Regions from separate parts of the Ruegeria sp. AA6 genome, predicted to be linked through region 1. Evidence: riboswitches for the same ligand, from Rfam matches in the RefSeq annotation. Region 1 holds a riboswitch; the other holds the start of a gene.
The links. A riboswitch is a leader RNA that binds a small molecule or an ion and turns the genes downstream of it on or off. The one in region 1 is predicted to bind cobalamin.
Positions count from the first base shown of each region.

Region 2: another riboswitch for cobalamin. It lies ahead of ACR0LN_RS09580 (DUF1636 family protein); the one in region 1 lies ahead of ACR0LN_RS17815 (DUF1636 family protein).

Region 1 covers NZ_JBQGAN010000017.1:66,619-73,740, forward strand. The annotation lists gene cobN (cobaltochelatase subunit CobN) at 1-2,807, opposite strand, end outside; gene cobW (cobalamin biosynthesis protein CobW) at 2,811-3,866, opposite strand; gene ACR0LN_RS17815 (DUF1636 family protein) at 3,871-4,245, opposite strand; cobalamin riboswitch at 4,337-4,545, opposite strand; gene ACR0LN_RS17820 (LysR substrate-binding domain-containing protein) at 4,618-5,502, opposite strand; gene ACR0LN_RS17825 (NAD(P)-dependent oxidoreductase) at 5,548-6,558, shown strand; gene ACR0LN_RS17830 (hypothetical protein) at 6,800-6,940, shown strand; gene ACR0LN_RS17835 (hypothetical protein) at 6,960-7,122, shown strand, end outside.
Region 2 covers NZ_JBQGAN010000005.1:215,154-222,275, reverse strand. The annotation lists gene ACR0LN_RS09590 (ABC transporter substrate-binding protein) at 1-111, opposite strand, end outside; gene ACR0LN_RS09585 (ABC transporter ATP-binding protein) at 130-915, opposite strand; gene ACR0LN_RS09580 (DUF1636 family protein) at 915-1,268, opposite strand; cobalamin riboswitch at 1,362-1,568, opposite strand; gene ACR0LN_RS09575 (DEAD/DEAH box helicase) at 1,789-3,699, shown strand; gene ACR0LN_RS09570 (FAD-binding oxidoreductase) at 3,840-4,919, opposite strand; partial or broken gene ACR0LN_RS09565 (SRPBCC family protein) at 4,925-5,299, opposite strand; gene ACR0LN_RS09560 (SDR family oxidoreductase) at 5,335-5,469, shown strand; gene ACR0LN_RS09555 (NAD(P)-dependent oxidoreductase) at 5,481-6,359, shown strand; gene ACR0LN_RS09550 (GntR family transcriptional regulator) at 6,538-7,122, shown strand, end outside.

The DNA.
Region 1 (7,122 bases):
TGAACGAAACTGTCCGCATTGGCGACGCGCTCGGTGATGCCATCGATGTCCTGCGCGATATGCTCGCCTTCCAGAGCGAAGGAGCTGGCCTGAAGCCACGCTTCACCTGCCTGCGTGCGGGCTTCGTCGGTGTAGATTTCGGACAATTGGGTCATGTTGACCCCATAGCTGCCGGGGGCCGGGCCAAAAACCCGCGCGGCAGGCGCCTGACCGGCATACGGGTTCCAATCCGGGGGCTCATCCCGATCACACAACGCACGCACCGCCTGACCGAAAAGCGCTGAAAGCGTTGGAAATACGTCGCGGAACAGGCCCGACACGCGCAGGGTCACATCCAGACGCGGGCGGCTGAGGTCCGTGATCGGCAGCACTTCGATTCCCGAGACACGTTCGGACCCCTTGTCCCAGACGGGTTTGACACCCAGCAGATGCAGCGCCATCGCGAATTCCTCGCCCGCGGTGCGCATGGTCGCAGATCCCCACAGGTCGACGATCAGCCCTCTGGGGTAATCGCCTTCTTCTTGCAGATGTCGCCGCACCAGTTCCTCGGCCAGTTTGACGCCCTGCGTATAGGCAGCACGGGTCGGAACCGAGCGTGGGTCGGTTGTGTAAAGGTTCCGCCCTGTGGGCAGCACATCCGAGCGACCACGATAGGGCGAACCGGAAGGCCCGGCCTCGATCCGCTTTCCGGCCAGCGCGTTGATCAGCGCATTGCGCTCGGCATGGGCCGAGGGACCGGGATCGAAATTGCGCGTGACTTCTGGCACACGGCCAAAAATGTGAAGGCCGTCGCCGAACTGACTTTCCTTAATGTCGCAGACGAAGCGGTCGATGAGAGTGATCGCCTCGGCAGTGCAGGTTGCCTGATCAAGGCCAAGGTCGCTTTCAAGTCCGATGGCCTGAGCCTCGTCGCGAATGTCTTCCTGCAGTCGGTCGCGGCGCTTGGGGTCCAGACCGTCGGCGTTCGAGAATTCGTCCAACAGCGATTCCAACCGCACCATGCGATCAGGTGTGCCGCTTTCTTTCAAAGGCGGAGGAATATGGCCCAGCGTGACGGCCCCGATCCGGCGCTTGGCCTGTGCGGCCTCACCCGGGTCGTTGACGATGAAGGGATAGACTACCGGCAGATCGCGGATCAGCGCCTCGGGCCAGCAATCGGCGGACAGGGCGACCGACTTACCGGGCAGCCATTCCAGCGTGCCATGCGCGCCGATATGGATCAGCGCATCTGCGCCTAACCCCTTGCGAAGCCAAAGGTAAAACGCAACATAGCCGTGGCGTGGCGTGCGTGACAAATCGTGATAGTCGTCATCGCGCAATTCGGGTGTGCCACGTTCAGGTTGCAGCGCAACCAGCGCCCTGCCGCGCATGAGGGCGGTAAAGTGGAAGGCTCCGTTGGCGACCGCCGGGTCGTTCTCGGGTTCGCCCCAGACGGTTTGCAAATCTGTGCGCAACTCTTCGGGCAGTTCTTTCAGCGCAGCTTGGTAGTCTTGCAGTGACCAAGAAAGCCGAGCCTCAAGAAGGCAGTCTGCAATCGGTTCGGCCGGGGAGGTATCATACCCTTCGCCCTGCAGATCGGACAGCATTGCTTCGGCCGAGGCCAGCGCGTCCAGGCCAACCGCATGGGCCATCTGCCAGTCTTTGCCAGGGTAGGTAGATAACACCAACGCAGGAACCTGATCCGCTTTGGGCTTGTCGTTCAGGTTAAGCCAGCCGGTGACGCGGTCGATGATGGCTTCGATCCGCTCGGGCTCGGCCCGGTGCGCAAAGCGGGAATATTCCAGATGAGGGTCGCGTTTGCCCGGCTCTTTAAACGACGCAATGCCCGCGGAAATCCGCCCGTCCACCTCGGGCAGAACCACATGCATGGCGAGGTCGGCGGGGGAGAGGCCGCGTTCTGCCTCGGCCCATGCCTTACGGCGTGACGTGGCGAGGGCGACCTGAAACACAGGCACATTGGCGGCGTCTAGTGGCGATGTACCCGACGCACCTTTGCCCGAGAAGGACGTGGCGTTGATGATGGCAGACGGGGCAAGCGCAGCCATCTGTTCGCGCAGCCAGTCGGCGGCAGCCGGGGCTTTCAGCGACGGGGCAAACAGTCCCATTGCGTCAAACCCACGTGCGCGCAACCGTTGGATCAGCGCGGCAACGGGGGCGGTGTCGGCTGAAGTCAGGTAAGCACGGTAAAAGGTCACAAGGATGCGCTTTGCGTCACCTGCAAATGCCTTGTCCACTGGAACCACACCGCGATCCGGGCACCACGCGCCACATTCGGGGATCGTTTTGGCCCCCATAACCGGCCCGGCATAAAGCCCCGCGGCCAATGCCATCTGCGCCAAAGCAGCCTGTGCCGCAACCTCGCCGCCGGTGTCGCAGAGATGCGCCAGACGGCGCAGGGTTGAAACCGGCAGGGTCGAGTAGTCGTCCAACCGCGTGTCTTCGCGCCCATCGGCGGGCAGGACGGCCAGCGCGATGCCCTTGGCCTGCGCCAAAGCCAGAACCTGCTGCAACCCGTAGGACCAATAGGGCACGCCACCGATCAGACGGATCAGGATGCCCTTCGCACCTTCCAGCGTCTGTTCGACATAAGTATCGACCGAAAGAGGATGTTTCAGCGCGGTCAGGTTGGCCAGCCGCAGGGTCGGCATCCGACCATCGGGGCCGCCGCCGCGATGCCAGCCTGCCGCGAAAGCGCCGAGGTCGCTGTCCGAAAAGGACAACACCACCAGATCCGCCGGGCTTTGTCCCAGATCGGTCGGGGTCTCGGTTTCTTCGAGCCCGTGGCTTTCGCGAAAGACGACGTGCATGGTTTACTCGGCGGCCTCGGTTACACCCGCAAGGATTTCGCGGATCTCGGCCTCTTTGATGTCGTCATGCTCGGCAATGACTACCAGACGCGAGCGGCGCTCTTCGCCGGGCTCCCACGGGCGGTCATACTGGTGGCGCACGCGGGCACCGACGGCCTGCACCAACAAGCGCATGGGTTTTCCCTGAACGGCGGCGTAGCCTTTGACGCGCAGAATGTTCAGCTCGGTGGCCAGACGTTCGATCTTGGTAACCAGTTCGGTCGGGTCGGTCTGTTCGGGCAATTCTACGATGATACTTTCGAAATCTTCATGCTCGTGATCGTGGTGGCCATCGTGATGGCTGGGACGGGCGTCCATGTCATCTTCGGCGGCGGCTTCCAGTCCCAGAACAACCCGCACGTCCACGACCCCTTCGGCGACCTCAACAACGGGCAGGGGGCGTGGGGCTTCGGCGGCAATGACCTCTTTGGCCTTTGCAACACCTTCGGGACCCGCCAGATCGGGCTTGGTCAGCAGGATTATGTCGGCACAGGAGATCTGATCCTCGAACACTTCGGACAAAGGCGTTTCATGGTCGATCGAGTCATCGGCCAGACGCTGGGCATCCACAGCCTCGACATTCGGGGCAAAGCGACCGGCAGCTACGGCCTCGGCATCGGCCAGCGCGATCACGCCGTCGACGGTGATCTTAGACCGAATATCGGGCCAGTCGAAGGCCTTCAGCAAAGGTTTGGGCAGCGCCAGACCGGAGGTTTCGATCAGGATATGCTCGGGGCGCGGTTCCAGCGCCATCAGAGCTTCGATGGTCGGAATGAAATCATCGGCCACGGTGCAGCAAATGCAACCATTCGCCAGTTCCATGATGTTTTCCGCTGGGCAATCCGGGATGGCGCAGGATTTCAGGATATCGCCATCTACGCCCACATCGCCGAACTCGTTGACCACAACGGCCAGACGCTTGCCCTGCGGGTTCTGCATCAGGTGCTTGACCAGCGTGGTCTTGCCCGAGCCCAGAAAGCCGGTGATCACGGTAACGGGAAGTTTTTCAAGGTTCGACATGATCTCAGGCTCCAATCGGTGGAATGCGCGAGGCGCAGTTTTTGCGGAAATGTTCAGGGCGTTCGCGCCACTTCACCAGCCCATCTTCGGTGGCCAGATACTTGGTCGCGCCGTCGACGATGACATCGACATGATCGACCTCGTTCAGGTTCTCATAAACGAAAGTCCAACGATCGGGGCCACCGCGAAGAACGATCGAGCAGCCCTGATCGCAGTTCGACAGGCACTCGACAGGTTTCAGCTTAATGCCGTCTGGCAACCCGGCGTCTTCCAGAGCTTTGTGTAGCAATGTGCCGGGTCTCTGTGCGTCATCCTCGATGGGCAGGCCACGGCGGCACGTGGTGCAGACCAGCAGCTCGACAGGTGCGGTCTCGGTCATGTCTCTCATCCCCCCAATCCTCTTTGTGGGGGACGGGGTTTCATGCGGGCCACGTCTGCACATGGACCCGACACCGGAACACCCCGTCCGGTTTCAACTTCGGGCGCTGGCAGGTCTCCCGGCTTGCGGATGTCAAGGCGTCTGCCTTGTCGGATGTCCCGCCTTCCCGGCCTGATGGCCAGTGGCTTTGGGCACCCTCTCCGGTCACGGTCGCGGGGGCGGCTGCGTTTGGCGGAAGTTCCGTTGACGCATTCCCTTTTCATCCATCGCGTGATGGACACCAACGCAAGGGACATGCGGCACCGGCAGGGGGCTTGTCAAGCACGAGGCACCGGTTGAAATCGCTCAGGTCGGAAAAGCGACCCGCCTACATCAAACAGCGGCATCCATCGCCAGCCTTTCCCGCAGCCACGCACAAAACAGACCCGCCGCTGCCGTTGGTTGGGCAGCCCCTCGTGCGCTGATCAGATAATGCGACTGGGCAAAGGGAATCGCAGGGCCCGTGATTTCAATCGGCGCACCCTGCCGGATCGCGTTCAGGGCAAAGCGTTCCAGGATCGTCGCATAGCCTGCACCGGCCATGACAAGCTGTAGAGCGGCCACCGAAGTATCCACCGAATGCCGAGGCGGCTGATCTGGCGGTGCCGTGTCATTTGCCTGAAAGTATCGGGCCCAGTTGTCTTCGTATCCTAGAATATGGATCAAAGGGCCTTTTCGTAGGGTGTTCAGTGTCGGTGAAGGAGTCCCAGCCCTGCACACTGGAACCAGCTTTTCATCGGTCAGTTTCTCAGTTCGCACTCCGGGCCAGTCGCCATAGCCAAGCCTGATTTCCACATCAACATCGCCGGGCGCTACGCTGTCATTCCAAATGTGTGAGACCAGTCGTACAGGTATATCCGGATGCCGTTGATTAAAGTCAGGCAGCTCTGCGGCCACCCAGTAAGTTGCGGTCGAAATCGCGGCACGAATTGTCAGGGTCTGGTGGGACGCGGGGCCGAACAGGCTGTTGGTAGACAGCGCAATATCACCCAGCGCGCGCCGGACCGTCAGCGAATAGGACTGCCCCAATTCGGTCAGTTCCAACCGACGCGCATTTCGGGTGAACAGTTTTTTCCCCAGTTCGGCCTCAAGCGAACGGATATGCAACGAAACTGCTGTCTGCGTCAGGCCAAGTTCCCGCGCGGTAGTGGTGAAATTCAGATGCCGCGCAGCGGATTCGAAACTGCGCAACCACGCGGGGTTTGGAAGGCGGTCCATCTATCACCAAATTTTTTTGACCATAACGATGCATATTATTCATTTTTGTTTTCAAGAGGCAACACGGATACTCATCCAGAACGCGACCGTCAGGAGAGAAACATGAAAGTTGGTTTTATCGGTCTGGGAAATGTCGGCGGCAAGCTATCAGGCTCGCTTCTGCGCAACGGAATCGACCTGACGGTCCATGACCTCAATGCTGATCTAGTTGCCGAGTTCACAGCCAAAGGCGCCAAGGCCGCCGATAACCCCGCTCAGATGATGCGAGATTGCGATGCGGTGATAACGTGCCTTCCGTCCCCAGCTGCATCGGACGCCGTCATGCAACAGATGCTGCCCGAAGTCGGGCCGGGTAAAATCTGGATGGAGATGTCGACCACGGACGAGGCCGAAGCCAAGCGCCTTGGAGCGTTGGTGATAGAACGCGGGGGCGCTGCCGTTGATTGCCCTGTATCAGGCGGGTGCCACCGGGCAGCGACGGGCAATATCTCGATCTTTGCAGGGTGTGACCGCGAGACGTTCGAACAAATCCTGCCGTTTTTGACCACAATGGGGCGGCGTGTTCTGCACACAGGAGAGCTGGGCTCGGCCTCGGTTCTGAAGGTGCTGACCAACTATCTGGCAACGGCCAACCTGATCACTTGCGCAGAGGCGTTGGTGACGGCCAAGGCTGCGGGCATGGATCTCAACACGACATACGAGGCGATAAAGATTTCCTCAGGCACATCATTCGTTCACGAGACCGAAAGTCAGGTCATTCTAAACGGATCGCGCGATATTTCGTTTACGATGGACCTTGTAAAAAAGGACATTGGCCTGTTCCAAGAGGTCGCCGACCGCGCTGGGGTGCCGCTGGAAATCAATCCCGTTATGATCAAAATCTTTGACGATGGCATCGAGCGTTTCGGGGAACGAGAGCTTTCACCTAACATTATCAAACGTTTAGAGGAATCCACGGGCCTAGACATTACAGCGCCAGGCTTCCCACCAGAGATGCTGGATGATGAACCGGAAGAGCCAGGTTACGAAGTCATCCCTCAAGGCAGGCAAGGCTAAGAACACAAGTCACGTTAGTTTGAAGGCTGGGTTGTATCAGGAGAGTGGAGGCGAGTACCGGAATCGAACCGGTGTACACGGATTTGCAATCGATACTTTCTAGGTGTTTACGGATTTCTTCGCGGTAAAGTTGTTCGATGTCTAGCAAGTCTCAAGTCCTTCTAACATATAGATAATATCCTATAATCCCACAGATTTTGATGGGGTGTAAAATCAAGATCGGTGATAGGTTGGTTGGACCATGCAGACGCTGACCAGCCGAAAAAACCAAAGCATCTATGACGCCAAAACGAACGACCTGATCCGCGAGATTCAGGCCGCGCGTGAGGCGTTGCGGGAAGCCGAAGACAAGCTGGCCAAGCATCTGCTGCTGGATAAGTAATCAGAAAGGAAACAGACAGATGAAACCCAGCGAAATGAGTACCGCACTGAAAGATCTGATTGGCAAAATCGGACACTATGCTGAAGTGACCCAAGACCAAGGGTTGCAGGAATTGGTGAAAGAAGCGGAGTCCGATCTGATGGACCTGAGCCACCAGCTAAACGACATTCCAGATCTACCGC
Region 2 (7,122 bases), on a different contig from region 1:
GGGCTGGGTTTCGAACACCAGCGGTTCGCCGCAATTGTCAACCGTCACTTCATGAGCGGCAGCGCCGCCTGCCATTGCTGTGATCAGCGCCGCAGACCAGATGTGTTTCATTCGGGTTATTTCCTTCGATTATGTTGAAACGGTGGTTTTTCGAATATCCAGCGCCGGGATCACGCGGCCTTCGTGGTGAAAGCTCAGGTAATCGACGCCAAACGTATCGCGTACATGATCAGGCGTCAGCACATCGGCCACCGGGCCGAAACTGGTGAGACGGCTTGATTTCATAAGCGCAACATGGGTGGCAAATTCGGGGATCATGACCAGATCGTGGACGATCATCACCACTGTGATACCCAACTCGGCCACCAAAGACAGCATCCGCCCCTTGGCGTCCGGGTCTAGGTGGTTGGTCGGTTCATCCAAGAATAATAGCGATGGGTTTTGCGCCAGAGCGCGCGCAATATGCGCCCGTTGACGTTCACCCCCAGACAGGACAGCCATCTTCTTGTCCGCAAGCATGTCCAAACCTGTCAGTCGCAGAATTCTGGAAAGCTCTGCGGCATGCTCCCCGGCCGAGCGGTCCGAACGTATCGGTATCTGGCCCAAAGCGACGTAGTCCCGCAGCGACAGCCTTCCATCCGGCAATTCCTGCTGACTAACCACGGCGATCATGCGGGCCCGTTCGGCCGCCGACATCTGCCTAAGGCTGTGCCCTTTGATCTGAACATCCCCCAGCACCAGGTCCACCGCACCACATAGAAGGTTCAAAAGCGTTGTCTTGCCTGCACCGTTCGGTCCGGCGATGGCGAGAATAGCCCCCTCGCCCAGTTCGAAAGAAGCTTGCTGCAAAAGGACGTCCCCGTTCAGCGCAAAGTATTCAAGATCGCGGGCAGCCAAAAAGCTTGAGGTCGTCATCAGCTTACCTCCATCTCGATCCGGGGCATTCGAGACAGAGTTTTCTCGAACAACGGGCGCGGTCTGTCGGTCGCGTTGGTCCAACCATCAGTGCTTTTTTCGAATTGCTGTGCAAACTCAGCCAGTGCCTGGATGTCCTGCTCGGTCTCAATATCACCAAACAGGTATTGCGCTTTGTCAATCGCCTGAAAGCCGACGGTTGTTGGGCGGCCGCAACCAGCCATGCAGGAAACCATACGTATGGAATACCCGGGTGAAAGTTGGCCCGTCAGGGCATCACGAATTGCATTCGCTTGTTCTGCGCCTTTGCAGGTCTCGCATATCAGCAGGAAATGTTCGTTACTCGTTTGCATAGCCCGCTCCGCTTATTGCCGAAGCGAGATAGTTGCAATGTAATAACGTAACGCAGTCGCCACTTCGCCTCCTTCCGGGACACCCCGCCCCGGGTTGGTTAAAACGTGATGGCAGGTCTCCTGACTTGCGGGTCGATGCTTGGCCGTCCTTCCCGGCCCGTAGGCCAGTGGGTATTTGGCGTCGCTCACCGCTTACAGTTGCGGGGGCAGTTACGGACTTGGCGCCATTCGGCCAACCTCACCGTATTCCCTTTTCATCCCGCCGTAGCACCGGTGGGAACCATCAAGGGATACGACTGCCCGAGAACCGTGATTGGGTCAATACGGTTTTTCAAATGTAAAAGCAGTTTTCTCGGCTCTAACCCATAAGCCGTCGTTCGCCGAGATCGGAGCGCCCCTTCGCAATCGGCGCTTATCAACCCTATACATCCGCCTCTTCTCTCAGTATGGACAGCGCTTCGACGTTGATCCGTCTGTTGGACGCTCTGAGGGTGGCCGCAGCATCCAAAAGAGCCGAACCATGAAACAGACCATTGCAGATGCCCTTTCACGCAAAGGGTATACAACGCTGACTCCAGTCCAAGAGGCCGTATCAGCCCCAGAACTTCAAGGGCGGGACCTGCTGGTCTCAGCTCAGACCGGATCGGGTAAAACCATCGGCTTCGGGTTGACTATCGCATCTACCATTTTGGGTAAAGCTGAGGTCTTTGACGCCAGCGGCGCGCCATTGGCTTTGGTTATCGCACCGACGCGAGAGCTGGCCATGCAGGTGAAACGGGAACTTGGGTGGCTTTACGCGGATGCAGGTGCGTTTATTACATCCTGCGTTGGCGGCATGGACATGCGCGATGAGCGCAGGGCGCTGGCCCGTGGCGCACATGTCGTGGTGGCGACACCCGGTCGCCTGCGCGATCACATCATGCGCGGCTCGATTGATCTGACGGCGGTACGAGCCGTAGTGCTGGACGAAGCCGACGAAATGCTTGATCTCGGGTTCCGCGAGGACTTGGAATTTATCCTCGAGGAAACGCCGACAGACCGGCAGACTCTGCTGTTTTCAGCAACCGTACCGCGCGCCATCGCGAACCTTGCAACCCGCTACCAACGCGATGCAGAACGTGTGAGCACCGTCAGCGAACGGACCCAACACACAGATATCGAGTATCGAGCGTTGAAGGTCGCCCCACGCGACGGGGAAAACGCGATCATCAACGTTTTGCGCTACTACGAAGCACCAAACGCCATCGTCTTTTGCAACACTCGTGCCATGGTAGGGCGTCTGACTGCCCGACTGTCGAACCGCGGGTTTTCGGTGGTGGCTTTGTCTGGTGAGTTGACACAAGGTGAGCGTTCAAATGCTTTACAAGCAATGCGCGACGGACGCGCCCGGGTCTGTGTCGCAACAGATGTCGCGGCACGAGGGATTGATCTGCCAAACTTGGATCTTGTGATCCATGCCGAGTTGCCGAACAGCCACGAGACCCTTTTGCATCGTTCGGGCCGCACCGGACGTGCCGGGCGCAAAGGCGTCAGCACTCTGATCGTTGCACCATCCGCGTTCAAAAAAGCCGAGCGGCTTTTGAAATTTGCCAAACTCACGGCGCAATGGGGCGCGGCGCCGTCCGCAGACGAAGTCAACGCACAGGACCTGGCGCGAATGTTCGCATCTGAGGACTGGGAAGTAGACGTTGCTGATAGTGAACGCGCTTCGGTGAACGAACTGGTGGCGAAGTTCACGCCAGAACAGCTCGCTGCCGCGTATGTCCGCCAATACAAACGCCAGCATTCCGCGCCCGAAGAACTAAGCGAAGTTTCTACCGCATCGCCAAAACCACAGGCCGCCTTTGGGCCGAGCGTGTGGTTCTCTCTGTCCGAAGGGCGCAACCAAAACGCATCTCCTCGTTACCTTCTGCCTATGGTGTGCAAGGCCGGAAATATCACCAAAGCTGACGTCGGCGCGATACGCATCGCAGACGATGTGACCTACGTTGAAATTCTTGAAAGCAGCGTTCCCAGCTTTTTGGATGCCATTGGGCCAGAAATGAAGATCGAGGGCACAAAGGACATCGTGCGACTGGAGACAGCGCCCGATCTCTCAAAGCCCACTAAACCGGCCCCAAAGCGTGGCGCAAAGGGTAAAAGAGGCCCGGCAAAGTTCGAGGACAGACCGCCTCGACTCGCTGAACCGCAGCCTGCAAAACCGCGCAAGAAGAAAGCGGCTACCGGGCCTGAGAAGGCCGAGGCGAATGCCAAGTCTGACCGCGATGGCACCAGCCGCGTCGGGACGGCCAAAAAGCCAAATCGAAAACCTAAAACCGATCGCCCGAAAGGCCCGCCCCCGCCTAAGGGGAAGCCAACTAGCAAGAAAAATCGCGCGCGTGCGGCGGCCTCGAAAAAGGGTGGCAACGCAGTGCCCATGCGCAAGAAATAAGTTGGGGGCGCTCGGTCGCTGATGACGCACCATATGGGTTTTGACCCGGTCGGCTTCCCCCATGCGGGCACCGGTCGAAATCAGCGGCAGTAGTCCAGCGTCCAAGTGGGGAAGCGTTCACACAACGCTTCCCCTGCGCTTCAAACTTCGACTTCGACTTTGCCAATCGGGTTCGAACAACAGGCAAGAATATACCCGGCCTCAATGTCGTCTTCCGAAATCCCGCCATTATGGACCATGTGAACCTCGCCGGTGGTCTTTTTATCCTTGCAGGTTCCGCAAACACCAAAGGTACAGCCTGACGGGATGTTCAGCCCGACCGAACGCGCGGCGGACAGAACCGTATCGGTCTCGGCGACTTTGGCAGTGACACCAGAGTTCGAGAACACAATCTCGGCCCTGCTATCATCGTCCGGTATGATGTCATCCAGTTCCGGCTGGTCCGCCTCGGTCTGAATTGGCGCGCCAAAGCTTTCCTGATGATAATTAGCCATGTCAAAGCCCAGACCGGCAAGCGCCTCGCGCACCGCCTGCATGAAGGGTTCCGGGCCACAGCAATAGACTTCTCGGTCGAGATAGTCAGGCGCCATAAGACCCAGCATAAGCTGGTTGAACTGGCCCTGATACCCGGTCCACGGACGGTACGGGTCGGGTTCTTCGACAACGAATTTCAGGTCCAGCCCGGACGTCCGGCTGGCCATCTGTTCCAATCGCTGGCGGAATATGATCTCGGAAGGCCGCTTGGCGCAGTTGATGAAGACAACATCCAGATCGCGGCCTTCGTCCCACATGCAGGTGGTCATCGACATCATTGGCGTGATACCTGACCCGGCTGAGATGAACAGGTATTTCCCCGCTTTGCTTTCGGCGTTGCTGAACAGACCTGCGGGACCAATGGCTTTTACGCGCATACCAGGTTGCAGGTTGTCCAACATCCAGCACGTACCTATGCTTTCGGGCTGTGCTTTGGCGGTGATCGTGATCGACCGTGGCCGTGAAGGAGAGGACGAGATCGTATAGGTGCGATGCACCACGCCGCCTGGCTGACCCGGAGCCGGAATTTCCAAGGTCAGAAACTGCCCGGGCTGATAGGCGAATTGCGCCCCGGACGGCGCGCGAAACGAAAAGCTGGCTGTGTTCGGCATCTCGGGAACGATTGATACACATTCCAGTGTTTCATCGTCTTGCCAAACAGTTGCTTGCGCAGTGAGATCTTTCATCGCCGTCACTCTGCAGCCATTGCGTCAGGTGCCAAACGACCCGCCAGTGTGTCGCAGTACCAGTCGACAAACTGCATCACACCAGACTCCTGCTTGGCGGAATAGGGACCTGGTATATATGCCGGGCTGTTGATCCCATGCTGATTGTCTTCGACAACCTGACGATCTTCGTCATTGGTGGCCATCCAGACCTCGGTCAGACGTTTCAGATCGTAATCGACACCCTCAACCGCATCCTTGTGGACCAGCCATTTTGTAGTGACTTCGGTTTCCGTCGGGCTGATCGGGGTAACGCGGAAGACGATCGAGTGGTCCGCAAGAAAATGGTTCCACGTTGTCGGATAATGAAACTTCAACAGCGACCCTGCGTCCGCAAAGGGTGCAAGGTGGAAATTTCGAAGAAGCCTATGAAAGGATGCTCGACCGGCAACCGACACGTGAAATGGCCGAGCCGATGGATATCGCGCATATGGTCGTTTTCCTGGCCTCGGACGAATCCAAATTCGCCACGGGTCAGTTCTTTGTCGTCGATGGCGGCTGGACCACGTAGGGAGCGTAAACATGCGTATCGGTATCGTAGGGTTGGGCGCCATGGGGTTTGGCATGGCCTCCAACATCCTGAAAAAACACGGCCAGTTGAACGTCCTTGGAAACCGGAATCGGACGCCTGTCGAAACCCTCGTCGCCGACGGTGCTGTTGAGTGCAGCGATGCAGCCGAACTTGCGCGCAACAGTGACTGCATCATCCTATGTGTGCCGAACTCAGCCATCATTGAGCAGATCGTCGATGACATGGGCGAGGATTTGAGCGTCGGGAAAACTCTGATCGACACCGGAACCTCTTCGCTGCCGGCAACAGAACAGCTTTCTCAGCGATTGATGCAGCGCGGCGTTAAATTCGCCGAGGCGCCTCTGACCGGTGGGATCAAACAATCGGCGGCCGGAGAGCTTGGGGCGCTGGTCGGTGCGGACACCGAAACTTTCGATCAAATCGAACCAATCCTGCGGCATTTCTGCGTGTCCGTACAGCATTTCGGTGATGTCGGCTCTGGCGCTCAGGCTAAATTTGTCAACAATTATATGGTGATGGGGATTGTCGCCCTTGTGACCGAGGCGTTCCACGTTGCAAGCGAGTGTGATCTGGATTGGGACAAACTCTATGACGTTGTCATTCGCGGTTCCGGCGATTCCGGCGCGTTTCGGCGGATCATCGGAAATGGCCGCAACGGTGATTTCAAGGGGTATGTCTACTCGGTTGAGGGTGGACAAAAAGACATGACCTACATTTCCGAGTTTCTGGAACAGTTCGGTCGTAACACGCCGCTGAGTGAATCCGTTTTGGGGCTGTATGCGGATGCTGTCGCAGCCGGACACGGAGACCTTCTTCTGAGCGAAATGCTACGACCTGACATTCGAAAAGAGCTATTCGGAGCCAAATGATGGCTCATTGGAAGAATTGGCGTTATACCCTTGGAAAACGCATTGCTGGTATCAAGTCGACTCTGAAAGGTGCAAATTGGCGATTTCTTGTGCACACAGTTGCAATCTGCAAAACTGCTTGTTCGACTGTGGTTGCCGGTGACAGCTGAGGTCGGCCCATTAAGAGGAACGCAAGCAGATGGCAAAACAAAAACCGGAAGACATTAAAACGAAAGGGCGAGGATACAGCGCTTTCAATATCTACAAGCAAATCCGGGATGAGATTCTGGCTTTGAAACTGGAGCCCGGCCAGCTTGTCGATGAATCGAGTATTGCAAAACGTTTTGAGACTTCAAGGTCACCGGTTCGCGAAGCATTGGTGCGGCTGGTGTCGGACAACCTTCTTTTGACATTGCCGAATAAAGGGACAATCGTCGCCCCGCTTCGGGTCGAAGAATTTCCACAATACCTGGATGCGCTTGATCTTGCGCAACGGGCGACCACCCGCCTGGCAGCTGAATTTCGCAGTGCCGAAGACCTGATTGCGATCCGGGCGGAACAGGAACAGTTCATCGACAGCCTGAAACAGGGCGACGTTTTGCGCATGATCGAAACCAATCGGAATTTTCATGCACAGATCGGCGTTGCCTCTGGCAATCGGTTTCTTGGGTCGGCGTATGAGCGTCTCTTGGACGATGGTCGGCGTTTTCTTCGGCTTTATTTCAAGTCTTTTGGTGATGTGATGCCGTTGACTATGGCTGACAGTCATGAAGAGTTGATTGAC